One region of the Streptomyces sp. NPDC002566 genome, then DNA from elsewhere that is predicted to be linked to it. Evidence: riboswitches for the same ligand, from Rfam matches in the RefSeq annotation. Region 1 holds a riboswitch; each other region holds the start of a gene.
The links. Region 1 has a riboswitch for S-adenosylmethionine ahead of ACFYXA_RS14660 (aminotransferase class V-fold PLP-dependent enzyme). Riboswitches for the same ligand answer to the same signal wherever they lie in the genome.

Region 1 (5,198 bases):
CCCGCCTGCGCTCTCCACCATCCGTCACACCCCACTAGCTGTGCGGGCCCTGCTCCCTCAGGAGCCGGCGCCCGGCCTGTCGACGAGTTCCACCTGGTCCACGGCGTTGCACCAGCGGCACCGCACCGACTCGATGGTCTCACTGACCACCTCGCGCTCCTCGACGTTCGGCTCACCCGCCAGATCGAGGTGCACGTACTCGACGACCTTCGACGAGCGCGTCACGTCGAACCGGGTGAGATTGCCGCACAGCGTGCAGCGCCACCGCGTCGTGGCGGTCGGCAGGGGAACCGTCATCGTGACTGTCCGCTTCCTTCTAGTGTCGGTCTTCCGCTGGTCGGGCACCCACCGGACGCCCCGGGGGGCACCCTGTGCGTGTGGCTCGTAACCCTACGGCCTGGCGGGTACTCGCCGCCCATCCGTCCACGGCGGCGAGGCGGTACGGGGGTGTGCGTCCCGTTACGTCATGCTCTGGTCCATGATCAGCGACTGGAACGGGGCTCTGGACCGGGCGATCCGGCACCCCGCCGCACCGGTGACGTACACAACGATCGCGCTGTGCTGTGTGCTCTTCGCGATCAGCCCCGCCTCCGGCCTCAATCCCGCGTACGGCTCCGGCGAGGAGCTCGCGGCCGCGCAGCGGGCCTACTTCCGCCGCTGGGGCGTCATCCCGGCCGACCTGTTCGACGGCTCCCCGCGCGCCCTCCTCACCCCGGCCACGGCCCTGTTCGTCCACGGGACCTGGGTGCACCTGCTGGGCAACATGCTCTTCCTCTACGTCTTCGGGGCGATGACCGAGCACCGGATGGGCCGCGTGCAGTTCTCGCTGTTTTTCCTCGGCTGCGGCTACCTCGCCCTGTCGGGGTACGCCGCCGCCAACGCCGGCTCCGGACAGCCCCTGGTGGGGGCGTCCGGGGCGATCTCGGCGATCCTCGGCGGGTTCCTGTACCTGTTCCCCCGGGCGCGGGTGACCAGTCTCCTGCCGTTCCTCTTCTTCCTGCCGCTGCGGTTCCCCGCGTGGGTGGTGCTGCCCTTCTGGGCGGCGCTGCAGTGGCTGGCGGCGGGGCGGGCCGGGCCTGGGCCCGGGGTGGCGTACCTGGCGCACCTGATGGGGTTCGGCCTGGGCTTCGGCTACGCGTGGGCCCGGTTCAACGTGCCCACTAGAGTGAAACCCGCCCCGACTCCGTCCCCCGAGGGAGAGAACCAGCCGTGATCACCGCGATCGTCCTCATCAAGACCAGCGTGGACCGGATTCCCGAGATCGCGGAGTCGATCGCCTCACTGGAGTCCGTGAGCGAGGTGTTCTCCGTGACCGGGACGTACGACCTGATCGCCATGGTGCGGGTGCGCCGGCACGACGACCTCGCCGAGGTGATCCCGGGGCGGATCAGCAAGATCCCCGGTGTTCTCGGGACGGACACGCACGTCGCCTTCCGCACGTACTCCCAGCACGACCTCGAGGCCGCGTTCGCCATCGGGCTGGACTCTTAGGGCGTTCGCCCAGGCGTCTGCGGGGCGTGGATCGTGCGCGGCCGGCGGCCGGCGGTGGCTGGTCGCGCCCACGCGGCGAAGCCGCATATCGACACAGCCCCGCGCCCCCAAGGCGTCGCCCCCGACGTCCGCTGCGTCACACCGCCGGTACGCAGCGGCCGTCTTCCGTCCTGTACTGCCACTTCGCGCCCTCGGTCACCAGTTCCCGCACCGCGTGGACGAAGCGGTCCACGTGCTCGTCCGGGGTGCCCGCGCCGAAGCTCACCCTGATGGCGTTGAGGGACTTCTCGCCCGGGGCCGCCTCGGGGGCTCCGCACTCGCCTTGGGTCTCGGGGTCCGTGCCCAGCAGGGTGCGGACCAGGGGGTGGGCGCAGAAGAGGCCGTCGCGGACGCCGATGCCGTACTCGGCGGAGAGGGCGGCGGCGAAGTGGGAGCTGTTCCAGCCCTCGACGACGAAGGAGATCACGCCGACCCGCGGGGCGTCGTCGCCGAAGAGGGAGAGGATCCGGACCTCGGGGACGTCCGCGAGGCCCTCGCGGACCTTGGCGATCAGGTGCCGCTCGCGGGCGACCAGCGTGTCGAAGCCGGCCTCGGTGAGGGCCTTGCAGGCCGACGCGATGGAGTAGGCGCCGATGACGTTCGGTGAGCCGGCCTCGTGGCGGGCGGCGCTGTCGTGCCACTCCACGTCCACTCCCCCGTCCTCGCGCCGGGTGACCTTGCGGCTCGCGCCGCCGCCGGCGAGGTAGGGGTCGGCGGCCCGGAGCCAGTCGGCGCGGCCGGCCAGGACGCCGGAGCCGAACGGGGCGTACAGCTTGTGGCCGGAGAAGGCGACCCAGTCGACGTCCAGGTCACGGACGGACACCGGGTGGTGGGGGGCCAGCTGGGCGGCGTCCAGGACGATCCGGGCTCCCTGCGCGTGGGCGGCGGCGGCCAGCTCCCGTACGGGCCACAGCTCGCCGGTGACGTTGGAGGCGCCGGTGACGCAGACCAGGGCGGGGCCCTGGGGGTCACGGGCGGCGAGGGCACGCTCCAGGGTCTCGACGGCCTGGCCCGGGGTGCGCGGGGCGTCGAGGTAGGTGACGCGGGCGTCCCGCCAGGGCAGCAGCGAGGCGTGGTGCTCGGTCTCGAAGACGAAGACCTGGCAGCCGGCGGGCAGGGCCGCGGCGAGCAGGTTCAGGGAGTCGGTGGTGGAGCGGGTGAAGACCAGCTGGTCGTCGGCGCGGCAGTCGAGGAACTCGGCGACCGTCCGGCGGGCGTTCTCGAACAGGTCGGTGGAGAGCTGGGAGAGGTAGCCGGCGCCGCGGTGGACGCTGCCGTAGTACGGCGCGTAGGCCGCCACGTCGTCCCAGACGCGCTGGAGGGCGGGGGCGCTGGCCGCGTAGTCGAGCGCCGCGTAGGCGACTTCGCCGCCCGTGACGAGCGGGACGGTGACGTCCCCGCCCAGAACGGGCAGCGGGGCACAAAGCGACGGGGCGACGGCAGCGGTGGAGACGGACATGGCGGAACTCCCGTGAGAGACAGGCGGATTCACCACGCGAGCGGATGCGGCTCAAGCGCGGGAAAGGGGTGAAAGGGGTGTGCGGAGGCGGGGCTCTGCGGCCCTATCGCATTCGCTTGCTCACGGAAGGCTCCCTCGATGACCAGGATCCCTGGGCTGTGCTCATCTCAAGAGCGTGAGGGATCCGCGCTTGCCGAGGACCTCGCTGCCCACGGCCTGGTCTTCACCCGGGGCACCCCGCCACGGACGGAGGGTTGCCGGACAGTCGGCCGGGGCCTCATGACTGTCACTCATGACCTGCCAAGGAACGTACGCGATGGGTTCGCGGTCCCGCAACCCGTGTCCGGATCGCGGGACCGCGTCACGTCCGGCTACGCGTTGCTGGCGGCCACCCAGCGCTCCAGCGCGCGCTTGGCCGCGCCGGAGTCGACGGACTGCGCCGCCTTGTCCATGCCGGCGCGGAGCTGCTCGGTGAGCGGCGCGTCCGAGGGGTCCAGCGCCACCAGGGCCGCCGCGGAGTTCAGCAGGACGGCGTCACGGACCGGGCCCCTCTCGCCGTCCAGCAGCCGGCGCGCGACCTCCGCGTTGTACGAGGGGTCGGCGCCGCGCAGCGCCTCCACCCCGACCAGTTCGATGCCGACGTCCCGCGGGTCGAAGGTCTCCTCGGTGACCTTGCCGTCGCGGACGACCCAGACCCGGGAGGTGGACGTCGTGGTCAGCTCGTCGAAGCCGTCGTCGCCGCGGAACACCAGCGAGGAGTTGCCGCGTTCGGCGAAGACGCCCGCGATGAGCGGGGCCATCCGCGGGTCGGCGACGCCCACCGCCTGCGCCTTCACCCTGGCCGGGTTGGTCAGCGGGCCGAGGGCGTTGAACGTGGTGCGGATGCCCAACTGGCCGCGCGCGGCGGCCACATGACGCAGCGCCGGGTGGAACTTGATCGCGAAGCAGAAGGTGATCCCGGCCTCCTCGGCGACCTCGGCCACCCGCCGCGGGGTCAGTTCGAGATTGACGCCGAGCTTCTCAAGAACGTCGGAGGCGCCGGACGCGGAGGACGCGGCCCGGTTGCCGTGCTTGACGACCTTCGCCCCGGTGCCGGCGATGACGATCGACGACATCGTGGAGATGTTCACCGTCTTCGCGCCGTCGCCTCCGGTGCCGACGATGTCGACGGTCCGCCCGGGCACGTCGATGACGTTGGCGTGCGCGTACATCGTCCGGACCAGGCCGGTGATCTCCTGGACGGTCTCGCCCTTGGCGCGCAGCGCCACCGCGAACCCGGCGATCTGCGCGTCGGTGGCCTCGCCGCGCATGATCAGGTCCATCGCCCAGGCCGTGTCGTCCGCGGAGAGGTCGCGGCCCTCCAGCAGGCCGTTCAGCAGAGCGGGCCAGGAGCGGCCCGCCGCGGTGTCGCCTCCAGCGGGGGTCACAGCGCTCATAGGGCCGCTCCTGGGTGTCGTAGAAGAGTGCGGTCCCACCCTATCCAGCCGCGGGGAACCGAAGGGCCCCGTCCGAACACCGGACGGGGCCCTTCAGTGTGGTGTGGCGACGCAGTGATCAGTGGTGGCCGTGGCCGCTCGTGATCTCCCGGTACTCCTCGACGGTCGGCTTGGCGATCTGGTTCTCCTCGCCGTAGTACGCCTTGCTCAGCTTGGCGCGGACCTTCTCGGAACGCTTCACCTTGCGCTCGACGCCGTTCTCGTCGACCGTGGGGCCGATCTCGGCGGGCTGGTACTGCTCGTGCGCGGTGAGCGTGTACAGGGCCTCCTGGCTGAGCGGCTCGTGCACCTCGATGAACTCACCGTGCGGCAGGCGCTTGATGGTGCCGGTCTCGCGGCCGTGCAGCACCTTGTCCTTGTCGCGGCGCTGGAGGCCGAGGCAGATCCGCTTGGTGACCACGAAGGCCAGCACCGGTCCGGCGAAGAAGCCGATCCGGACGAACCAGGTGACCGCGTTGATCGACAGGTGGAAGTGGGTGGCGACGATGTCGTTGCCACCGCCGATCAGCATGATCACGTAGCCGGTGATCCAGGCGACGCCGAAGGCCGTGCGGGTCGGGGCGTTGCGCGGACGGTCCAGGATGTGGTGCTCGCGCTTGTCGCCGGTGACCCAGGACTCGATGAACGGGTACAGGGCGATCACACCGAGGAACAGACCGAAGAGCACCAGCGGGACGAACACGCCCAGGACCAGCGTGTGACCCCAGATGTTG
Region 2 (5,198 bases), on a different contig from region 1:
TCCGGGCCCGGGGGGACCGGCGACGGGTCGGGGACCGGAGGGATCGGTGACGGATCCGGGGCCGGAGGCGGCCCCGGGTGGGGCGGGGCCGGGGGCGGCCCCGGGTGGGGCGGGGCCGGGGGCGGCCCCGGGTGGGGCGGGGCCGGGGGCGGCGTCGGGTCCGGGCCGGGGGGCGGCTCGGGCGGCGGCACCGGGGTGGGGTACGGCTCGGGTGCCGGCGTGGGTCCGGGCGGTACGGGGTCGGGCTGCGGGTTCGTCATGGTGTCCTCCGGCCATGGAGTGAGCGTGGCTCTGGACTCCTCCCCCGCGTACCCGGGGGCGGCGCGGACAGTCACCCGGTGGTGGCAGCGGGTACGCCCGGGCGGGCCCGCCCGCTTGCCGCGCCGGGGGCCGGGTCAGAAGCGGCCGGGGTGGGCGCGCAGCCAGTCCTTCGCGGCCTCGAGGAGGGCCGGATCGGCTGCCGGGGCCTCCTCGGGGTGCCGCTCGGCCCACTTCACGACGTACGGGCACAGGGGCGCGACGACGACGTCCTCGCGGGCGGCGACGGCGTACAGCTCGCGCGCCAGCGAGCCGGCGATGCCCTTGCCCTCGTGGGCCGGCTCGACGATCGTGTGCACCGGGACCAGGGCGCGCCCGGGCGATTCCAGCACGAAGTACTCGATGCGGCCGACGACTTCGTCGCCGTCGCCGAGGGCTTCGAGGCGGCCGGCCGCACGGTCGTCGCGGATCCGGATGTCGCTCATGGGCACGCTCCTGGTGCGGGGGTTCAGACGGACACGGCCTGCGGACTGCGCTCCTGGTCGGAGCCCGGCACCGGCTCCGAGGGGTCGGCGCCCAGGGCGACGATCCGGTTGTCGCGGTCCACGTGCACGACCCGGGGCCGCAGGGCACGCGCCTCGGCGTCGGTCACCTGAGCGTAACTGATGATGATCACCAGGTCCCCGGGGTGCACGAGATGCGCGGCGGCCCCGTTGATCCCGACGACACCGGAGCCCCGCTCCCCCTCGATGACGTACGTCTCCAGCCGGGCCCCGTTGGTGATGTCGACGATATGGACGAGCTCACCCGGCAACAGGTCGGCGGCGTCCAGCAGATCGGCGTCGATGGTCACGGATCCCACGTAGTGCAGGTCGGCCTGGGTGACGGTGGCTCTGTGGATCTTGGACTTGAACATGGTGCGCAGCATTTTCAACTCCTGGAAGACGGCTCCCTGCCTGCTTTGTGCAGGTCAAGGGCTGGGCCCAGCCTATATCCGTCCACTGGAGGCACATCGAGATCTGGGTCACGTCGGCGTCGACGCAGAGGACGCGGCCGCGGCCGCCGGGTGGCCGCGTCCCGAATCGTTCACGGCGCGCCGAGCAGGCGTTCCGCGTTGCGCAGCGTGTGCCCCGCGACCCGCCTGCCGAGGGCGAGGCCGGCCACGTCGGCCGAGCGGGTGTGGATGCCGGAGTAGACGCGGGCGTCCTCGTTCTCCTGGGACAGCTGACTCCAGGCCGTGTATGTGCGCGTCACTCCGGGGGCGGTGGGGCTGGTCAGCTCGAACGGTGCGGTCGACGGCCCGGTGAGCCCCGTGAGGATCGTTTCCGCCGCGCCCGAGTAGGTGTTGTGGCCGCTGGGGTAGTCGGGGTGGGCCGGCGTGACGTGCAGCGGCGTCCAGTCGGGGTCGGGGTCGATCGTGCCGGTGCGGATGGCCGTGACGGGGCGCCAGCGCAGGTACGCGTACTTGGTGTCGGAGGTGGCGATCTGCGTGTCCACCAGGGCGATGTGGAACAGCGCCACCAGCGCGGCCCGTGCGGGGACGGAGCGTGGCGACCGGGCCAGGGCGACCCTCAGCGGCTCGGTGTACAGCGTCAGCGAGGAGCCCAGCCAGAAGGTGGCGGTCTCGGTCTGCAGCGCTGTGCGCACGGTGCTGTCCACGGCCCCGTACGCCCGTACCTCGGCCAGGTCGGCACGGTAGCGCGCGGAGTCCAGGGCGGGCGGTGCGGGCAGCCGGTACTGGTCGGGGCCGTTCAGCACGAAGGGCCTCGCGAGCCGGTTGCCGTACTGTGCGGCGGGGGCGTAGGCGGGCGGCGTCGGCTGCCACACGCCGGGAGCCGCGGGCGGCACGGTGAACGGCGCGTTGACCGAGGCCGGGTCGAGACCGTCGCCCTCGCGGGAAGCGAGAGCCAGCCGTGCCTGGCGCGCGCCGGCCGCCACGCCCTTCGACTTGGCCGGCCCGTCCGGGACGCGGTCCAAAGTGGTGCGCAACGCGGCATCCAGTTCCTGGGTGCGGGACGGGACCAGGGCCAGCAAGGCGTCGTGTACGGCGGACGCCAGGGCCGCGTCCTGGAAGTCCCTCCGGTCGACGCCGGGCGGCACCTCGCGGGTGGCTCGGGTCGCCGCGAGCCAACTGATGGCCCAGGTACGGTTGTTGGTGATCTGAGTGGCAGCGCCGGCGGCCGCGATGGTGGCGGCTGTCAGGTCGTACCAGTCGAGCGCCACGGACGGGCGCGACGTCTGTTCGTCCGCCACGGCAGCCGTGGCGGACGGGACGGTGACGGAGGCGGCCAGCAGGGCGGCCGAGCCCAGCGTTCGCAGGGCGGAGCGGCGGGTGGTGAGCGGGCGCACGGGTACTCCCTCGCGGATATGCGGTGACTGCTGTTGACCGGGGCGCAGGTGAGGGTCAGCTACACAGCGCGGCGGCGACACGCAGCAGATCGACGGCGCGCCGCCGGGTGAACCGCAGGGAGATCGGCATGCCGGGGACGCTATCCAGGCCCCAACCCCTGGTCAACCAAGGGAGGTTGCCCGCCTGACATTGCAACGACGGCTTCGCGTCCCCGCCATACGCCCGTTACCCGAGTACCTTTCGAGACGAGGCGACGGCTCGTCTCTCGACCTTGACGGGCGACCACGTCCGTGGGCAGGGCCGGCATTGACGTACGACAAGAGCCCTCCGTACGATCACGAACGGCATTGAGTGTCAGCGTCAAGCCCTGGCTCGCTGACCGGCAACCCTCCCGCGCGGTGGGGTGCTCCAGGTGAAAGCCCGGCGGGATCACCGACGATCTCCGCAAGCGCGTGGCCTCGTGACCGGGGCCGGAAAAGTGGAGGGCCGGTATGCGGCACGGTGGTGACGTCAGTGCCCGCTTCGCCGGCGCCACCGTGTTCTCCCGGCTCTCGCGTCGGCGCCACATCGACCTCAAGCGCTCGACCAGCTGCCTCTGTCAGGCCTGACGGCCCCTTCGCCGCCGCCGGTCGTAGTCCGGCATGCGCCGGTCGTCACCGCACCCGCCTGTGGCTGACCCCCGCTCCGCCCTGATCCCTGTCTGCACAGCGCCGCCCCGCCACCGGTCTTGTACCGGCTCCGGGGCCGCACACCCCTGCACGGTCGTGCTGTACAGCGCCTCCATGCCTGGTGACACGAGTAGGAGAACCCTCCGTGAACGCACTTTCGGCTTTCAGAGCCCCCCGCTGGGCGACGCTCGCCGCCCTGCTGACCACCAGTGTTCTGCTGACCGCCTGCGGTTCGGGCGACGACTCCGGCAGCGGAAGCGGCCTGCCGGCGTCCGGTGGCACCCTGACCTTCGCGGTGGGTTCCGACGCCGGCTGCGTGGATCCACAGCAGGTCGGCAGCAACGAGAGCATCTACTCGGTGCGTCAGACCGTGGACTCGCTGACCGACCAGGAGCCCAGGACCGGCAAGATCGTGCCCTGGCTCGCCAAGAGTTGGGACATCAACGCCGACGCCACGGAGTTCACCTTCCACCTGCGCTCGGGCGTCACCTTCAGCGACGGCTCCCAGCTGACCGCGCAGGTGGTCAAGGACAACTTCGACGCGGTGCCGAAGCTCGGCGCCCTCGGGGTCCTCGCCCAGGGCTATCTCAGCGGCGTCAAGAGCACCGCCGCGGTGGACCCGCTCACCGTCAAGGTGACCTTCAAGCAGCCCAACGCACAGTTTCTCCAGGCGACTTCGACCCACTCGCTGGGCATCGAGTCGTCGGCGAGCGTGAAGAAGACCCCGCAGCAGAAGTGCAGCGACGGTGTGATCGGGTCGGGTCCGTTCGTGCTCAAGCAGTACGTCCAGAACCAGTCGATCACTCTGGCCAAGCGCACCGGATACGACTGGGGCTCCTCGCTGTGGTCGAAGAAGGGCGAGGCCTACCTGGACAAGCTGGTCTTCAAGGTCGTCCCCGAGGCGGGGGTGCGGGCGGGCAGCCTCCAGTCCGGGCAGGTGGACGCGATCAGCAGCGTCGGCAAGGCCAATGAGGCGGCACTCGGGGGCGGTCAGGTCACCCTGCTGCGCCGGGCCAACCCCGGCGTGGTCTTCGGGCTCGGCGTCAACAACTCGCGACCGCTGCTCAAGGACGTGAAGGTGCGTCAGGCGATCCTGGCGGCCATCGACCGCAAGCAGATCGCCGACACCGTGTTCCCGACCGGCACTCAGTCGGCGACCAGCGTCCTGGCGCACACCACGCCCGGCTACGCCGACCTCTCCTCGGACCTCGCCTTCGACGCGGCCAAGGCGAAGTCCCTGCTGGAAGCGGCCGGTTGGAAAGCCGGCAGTGGCGGCATACGCGCCAAGGACAGCAAGAAGCTGAGCCTCACCATCAGCTGGTTCCCCAACGCCGCCACCAACCAGCCCGCACTGGAACTGGTCCAGCAGCAGCTGAAGGCCGTCGGGATCGACGTGGTGCTCAAGCAGGGTCAGGTCAGCCAGTTCGCCACCACGCTCCAGGGCGGTGACTTCGACCTGGTGTGGAGCAACGTGACCCGCTCCGACCCGGACATCCTGCGTACCTCCTTCTCCACCCGGCTGGCCAACTTCTACCGCCTGCCCGCCACTTCCCTGGACACGGCGCTGTCGGGCCAGGCCGCGACCACGGACACCGCCAAGCGCGAGCGGCTGGTGGACGAGGCGCAGAAGCTGATCGTGCGGAATGCGTACAACGTTCCGGTGGTGGAACTCCAGACCCAGCTGGCCGTGTCGAAGAAGGTGCACAGCCTCGACTTCGACTCGGGCAGCCGCGTCCAGTTGCACGACACCTGGATCGGCTAGCCCATGGGCGGCTATGTGATCAAGCGACTGGCACAGGCGGTCGGGGTGCTGTGGGCGGCGTACACGGTGTCGTTCCTGGTACTGAACTGGCTGCCCGGTGACCCGGTCACCGCGATGGCCGGTGCCGGGATGGACTCGGGGGACGTCGACCCGGCCCGGC
Region 3 (5,198 bases), on a different contig from region 1:
CCCTTGGGGCCGAGCGTCACCTTGACGGCGTCCGCGAGCTGGTTCATGCCGCGCTCGAGGCCGCGCCGCGCCTCCTCGTCGAACGCGATGATCTTGGCCATGTGAAGTGGTCCCTCCAGGACTGGGGGTGATTCCTTCGGACCGCGCCCGCGCCCGCGACGGACGGCTCGCCGGCCTCGTGGTTCCTTCCCACCCGGCCTGCGGGCCTCACCGACCCGGTCCTTCGTTGTCACTCTCACCTTCAGAGTGCTAACGCCAATGATTAGCACTCGGCCATGGCGAGTGCAAGCGCCTTCGTCGGATACGCCGGGACTGTCGGCCATGCGCGAACACCGCCGGCGCCCCCGGAACCGCCGGGACGGGGCCGCGGCCCGGCCCGATGCGCGGCCGACGCGAGGGCCGGATCCACGGCCGGGCAGCACGAAGGGCCCGCACCCCCGTCGGCGGGGTGCGAGCCCTTCGTTTGAAACGTTCAGGCGGTGACGCGAACCATGTCGGCCTGCGGGCCCTTCTGGCCCTGCGAGATCTCGAACTCGACCCGCTGGCCCTCTTCCAGGGTGCGGTAGCCGTCCATCTGAATGGCGCTGTAGTGGACGAAGACGTCCGCACCACCGTCGACCGCGATGAAGCCGTACCCCTTCTCCGCGTTGAACCACTTGACGGTGCCCTGAGCCATGCCTAACTCCCCTATTACTGGCCCTTGCACAGATCCACACTTCGCGGATCCGGGTCAGACCTCACCCCCCAGTTGGTTGGGGGCGTGCGCCGGAACGCGTCGACCGCGGCTGAATGTATCTGTCCAACTGCCGTCTGCAACAGGTCAATCGGACGAGAATTCTGGACGCGCACCGTCCGGAAAGTGGTGAGAATTCGCCCGGATTCAGGGCAAGTCGGACTGCCCATACGTTACAAAAGCCGCAGAAGGCGCACACACTTTGGCTACTTCTTGTCGGACGTAAGGCAGAAATCAAAGGCTCCGGATCATTGAATCGGAGGCCGGTTCCCCAACTGTACCGCGCTCAACCACACTGAATTGCCCCCTCCGCTTCTCTCGCGGAGAGGGCAATTCGATGAACTCTCGGTAATCACTGTTACCGACGGTTACTACCGGCGGGTAGGGACCGCCGCTCAGCCACCCGCGACCGCCGGAATGATGGAAACTCCCGCACCCTCGGGCGTCGCCGTCTCGAGGCCCTGCTCGAAGCGGACGTCGTCGTCGTTCACGTACACGTTGACGAACCGGCGCAGCTTGCCCTGGTCGTCGAGAACGCGGGCGGCGATGCCCGTGTGGTTCTTTTCCAGGTCGGCGATGACCTCCCCGAGGGTCCCGCCCTCGGCGGTGACCTCGGCCGCTCCGCCCGTGTAGGTGCGGAGAATGGTCGGGATGCGGACGGTGACGCTCATGCTCAGGACCTCCGGTGAAGCAGACTGCTGACGGGCGCGGGGGCCGGTGCCCCGACGGACGGACTAGACGAGACCAGCCTCGCGGAACGACTCCAGGTTCGGCCGGATCGTCGCGGTGAGCCCCGTGCCGGCCACCGCGTCCAGGGTCTTCAGACCGTCCCCGGTGTTGAGGACGACGGTCGTCAGCGCCGGGTCCAGCACACCGTTCTCGATCAGCTTGCGCGTCACGCCCACGGTCACCCCGCCGGCGGTCTCCGCGAAGATCCCCTCGGTCCGCGCCAGCACCTTGATCGCGTCGACGATCTGCTCGTCGTTCACGTCCTCCACCGCGCCGCCGGTGCGCCGCGCGATGTCGAGCACGTACGGGCCGTCGGCCGGGTTGCCGATCGCCAGCGACTTGGCGATGGTGTCCGGCTTCTGCGGCCGCACGACGTCGTGCCCCGCCTTGTAGGCGACGGACACCGGGGAGCACCCCTCCGCCTGCGCGCCGAAGATCTTGTACGGCTTGTCCTCGACGAGCCCGAGCTTGATCAGCTCCTGCAGCCCCTTGTCGATCTTCGTGAGCTGGGAGCCGGAGGCGATGGGCACCACCAGCTGGTCGGGGAGCCGCCAGCCGAGCTGCTCGCAGATCTCGTACGCCAGCGTCTTGGAGCCCTCGGCGTAGTACGGCCGCAGGTTGACGTTGACGAAGCCCCAGCCCTCGCCCGCCGGGTCGCCGATGAGCTCGGAGCAGAAGCGGTTGACGTCGTCGTAGTTGCCCTCGATGCCGACGAGTTCACCGCCGTAGACCGCGGCCATGACGACCTTGCCCTGCTCCAGGTCGTGCGGGATGAACACGCAGGAGCGGAAGCCGGCCCGGGCCGCGGCGGCGCCCACCGCGCCGGCGAGGTTGCCGGTGGAGGAGCAGGAAAGGGTGGTGAAGCCGAAGGCGCGGGCGGCCTCCAGGGCCTGGGCGACGACCCGGTCCTTGAAGGAGTGGGTCGGGTTGCCGGAGTCGTCCTTGACGAACAGCTTGCCGGGCTCGACGCCCAGCTCGCGGGCCAGGTTGTCGGCCTGGACGAGCTTGGTCCAGCCGGGGTTGATGTTCGGCTTGTCCGCGACGTCGGCCGGGACGGGCAGCAGCGGGGCATAGCGCCAGATGTCGGCGGGGCCGGCCTCGATGCGCTTGCGGAGCTCCTCCGTGTCGTAGGAGGAGAAGTCGTAGGCGATCTCCAGCGGGCCGAAACACTCCTCGCAGGCGAAGACCGGGCCGAGGGGGACGCGGTGACCGCATTCCCGGCAGCTCAGCGCCGCGGCGGGGCCGAGATCGACGGCGGGGGCGGTGGTGCCGGTGGAAGCGGTGGTTCCGGTCGCAACAGTCTGCGCAGCCATGTGAGGCGAGGCCCTTTCTCCTCATCTTCCTCACGACGCATCTCGCCGTGAGACGGATTTGGCACCTTCCCGAGCCGGGAGCCCCGCCACGTCGATGTGACAAGAGCCGGCTGGAGGGTTGCCGGGGCTTCATCGGGCCGTGTCCCTCTGCCCCTCTGGATGAGCGGTATGCAGTTGTTGATCCCTGAACGCCGGATTGACCCCGGACATGCGATGGTCATCCGCGTTGTTCAAGACTGTAACCGACACCCCGGACAGTTGAGATAGTCGTCCGAAGCGCGAGACGGATCACACGGTCACCCCCTGTGCACCTGGTGTGATCGCGACAGTGAGGAGCCGCAGACCGTGCTGGAAGAAGTCGGGCACTGGCTCGCCACCCGCTCCTGGTCGGTGACCGATCGCCCGCTGCACAGAATCCTGGCCGCCAAGCGCGCCACGGGCCAGTCGGTGTCCGTGGTGCTGCCCGCACTGAACGAGGAGGAGACGGTCGGTGAGATCGTCGCGGTCATCCGTCATGACCTCATGCGGCAGGCCCCGCTCGTCGACGAGATCGTCGTCGTCGACTCCGGCTCCACCGACCGCACCTCCCAGGTCGCCGCGGCGGCGGGGGCGCGCGTCGTCCACCGGGACGCGATACTCCCCCGCATCCCGGCGCTGCCCGGCAAGGGCGAGGTGCTGTGGCGCTCGCTGCTGGTCACCACGGGCGACGTCGTCTGCTTCGTGGACGCCGATCTGCGGGAGTTCTCCTCCGACTTCGTGTCCGGAATCGTCGGCCCGCTGCTCACCGATCCCGGCGTGGACCTGGTCAAGGCCATGTACGACCGCCCCCTGGGCGCCGGAGCCGACACGCCCGCCCCCACCGGGGCGGCCGGCCAGGGCGGCCGGGTCACGGAGCTGATGGCGCGCCCGCTGCTGAACATGCACTGGCCGCAGCTCGCGGGCTTCGTGCAGCCCCTGGGCGGCGAGTACGCGGCCCGCCGCAGCCTGCTGGAGCGGCTGCCCTTCCCCGTCGGCTACGGGGTGGAGCTGGGGATGCTCGTCGACGCGCTGCACCTGGTCGGTCTGGACGCGCTCGCCCAGGTCGACGTGGGCGTGCGCAGGCACCGCCACCAGGACGGGCAGGCGCTCGGCCGGATGGCGGCGGCGATCTACCGCACCGCGCAGCTGCGGCTGGCCCGCGGCCACCTGGTGCGCCCCGCCCTCACCCAGTTCGAGCGCGGCGCGAACGGCTTCGAGCCACGCACCCACCCGGTGGACACCGAGGAGCGGCCGCCGATGGCGGAGATCGCGGAGTACGCCTCCCGCAGGGTGGCGTGAGCGACACCCCCTCGGAGGGCTTCCGTACGTTTGAGCGTTTCCCGCGCGGGCTAGGTTGAGGCGTATGGCTTCCACGGCTTCCCCGCACGACGTCGCTGCTCAGGGTGCTCAGGTGTTGGTCGCGTCCAACCGCGGCCCGGTCTCCTACACGGTCCGCGAGGACGGCTCGCTGCAGACCAAACGGGGCGGCGGCGGCCTGGTATCGGGCCTTTCCGCCATCGGCCCGGAGACGGGCGCCCTGTGGGTGTGCTCGGCCCTCTCCGACGACGACCGCGAGGCGGTCCGTCGCGGGGTAGGCGAGGACGGCGTACGGATGCTCGACATCCCCGCCGACGTGCACGCCGACGCCTACAACGGCATCGCCAACTCCGTGCTCTGGTTCGTCCACCACCTGCTCTACCAGACGCCGCTGGAGCCGGTGTTCGACTCCGGCTTCCGGCGCCAGTGGGCGTCCTACGAGACGTACAACCGCGCCTTCGCCGAGGCGCTCGCCGAGGAGGCGGCGCCGGGCGCGGCCGTCCTCGTGCAGGACTACCACCTGTGCCTCGTCCCCGGAATGCTCCGCGAGCTCCGCCCCGACCTGCGCATCGGCCACTTCTCGCACACGCCGTGGGCGCCCGTGGACTACTTCGGCCTGCTGCCCGCCGACGTCCGCCGGCAGCTGCTGCGGGGCATGCTCGGCGCGGACCGGCTCGGCTTCCTCACCCGCCGCTGGGCGGACGCCTTCACCGCGTGCTGCGACGAGTTCGCCGGCGGTCTCGACGGGACCGAGATCGGCGTGCACGGGCTCGGCGCGGACGCCGACTTCCTGCGCGCCCGCTCCCACGAGCCGGACGTCGACGAGCGCATGGCGGCGCTGCGCGAGGAGATCGGCACCGCCCCCGACGGCGGCGCCCGCCGGACCATCGTCCGCGTCGACCGCACCGAGCTGTCGAAGAACATCGTGCGCGGCCTGCTGGCCTACCGGCAGCTCCTCGACGACCACCCGGAGTGGCGCGAACGCGTCGTCCACGTAGCCTTCGCCTACCCCTCCCGCCAGGACCTCGCGGTCTACCGCGACTACACCGCCGAGGTGCAGCGGGTCGCCCGCGAGATCAACGAGTCGT

Region 2: linked by a shared signal. The riboswitch ahead of ACFYXA_RS04680 (putative leader peptide) and the one ahead of ACFYXA_RS14660 (aminotransferase class V-fold PLP-dependent enzyme) in region 1 are both predicted to bind S-adenosylmethionine.
Region 3: linked by a shared signal. The riboswitch ahead of thrC (threonine synthase) and the one ahead of ACFYXA_RS14660 (aminotransferase class V-fold PLP-dependent enzyme) in region 1 are both predicted to bind S-adenosylmethionine.

Annotation. Positions count from the first base shown of each region.
Region 1 covers NZ_JBIARD010000003.1:412,145-417,342, forward strand. The annotation lists gene ACFYXA_RS14640 (NYN domain-containing protein) at 1-21, opposite strand, end outside; gene ACFYXA_RS14645 (hypothetical protein) at 58-297, opposite strand; gene ACFYXA_RS14650 (rhomboid family intramembrane serine protease) at 479-1,213, shown strand; gene ACFYXA_RS14655 (Lrp/AsnC family transcriptional regulator) at 1,210-1,491, shown strand; gene ACFYXA_RS14660 (aminotransferase class V-fold PLP-dependent enzyme) at 1,628-2,989, opposite strand; SAM riboswitch class IV at 3,171-3,287, opposite strand; gene trpD (anthranilate phosphoribosyltransferase) at 3,361-4,425, opposite strand; gene ACFYXA_RS14670 (cytochrome bc complex cytochrome b subunit) at 4,544-5,198, opposite strand, start outside.
Region 2 covers NZ_JBIARD010000001.1:1,092,109-1,097,306, reverse strand. The annotation lists gene ACFYXA_RS04700 (GNAT family N-acetyltransferase) at 396-743, opposite strand; gene panD (aspartate 1-decarboxylase) at 767-1,186, opposite strand; gene ACFYXA_RS04690 (vanadium-dependent haloperoxidase) at 1,345-2,607, opposite strand; gene ACFYXA_RS04685 (putative leader peptide) at 2,663-2,737, opposite strand; SAM riboswitch class IV at 2,952-3,065, shown strand; gene ACFYXA_RS04680 (putative leader peptide) at 3,100-3,216, shown strand; gene ACFYXA_RS04675 (ABC transporter substrate-binding protein) at 3,422-5,038, shown strand; gene ACFYXA_RS04670 (ABC transporter permease) at 5,042-5,198, shown strand, end outside.
Region 3 covers NZ_JBIARD010000005.1:122,034-127,231, reverse strand. The annotation lists gene groL (chaperonin GroEL) at 1-101, opposite strand, end outside; gene ACFYXA_RS22175 (cold-shock protein) at 473-676, opposite strand; gene ACFYXA_RS22170 (MoaD/ThiS family protein) at 1,129-1,404, opposite strand; gene thrC (threonine synthase) at 1,468-2,775, opposite strand; SAM riboswitch class I at 2,794-2,941, opposite strand; gene ACFYXA_RS22160 (glucosyl-3-phosphoglycerate synthase) at 3,121-4,092, shown strand; gene ACFYXA_RS22155 (trehalose-6-phosphate synthase) at 4,157-5,198, shown strand, end outside.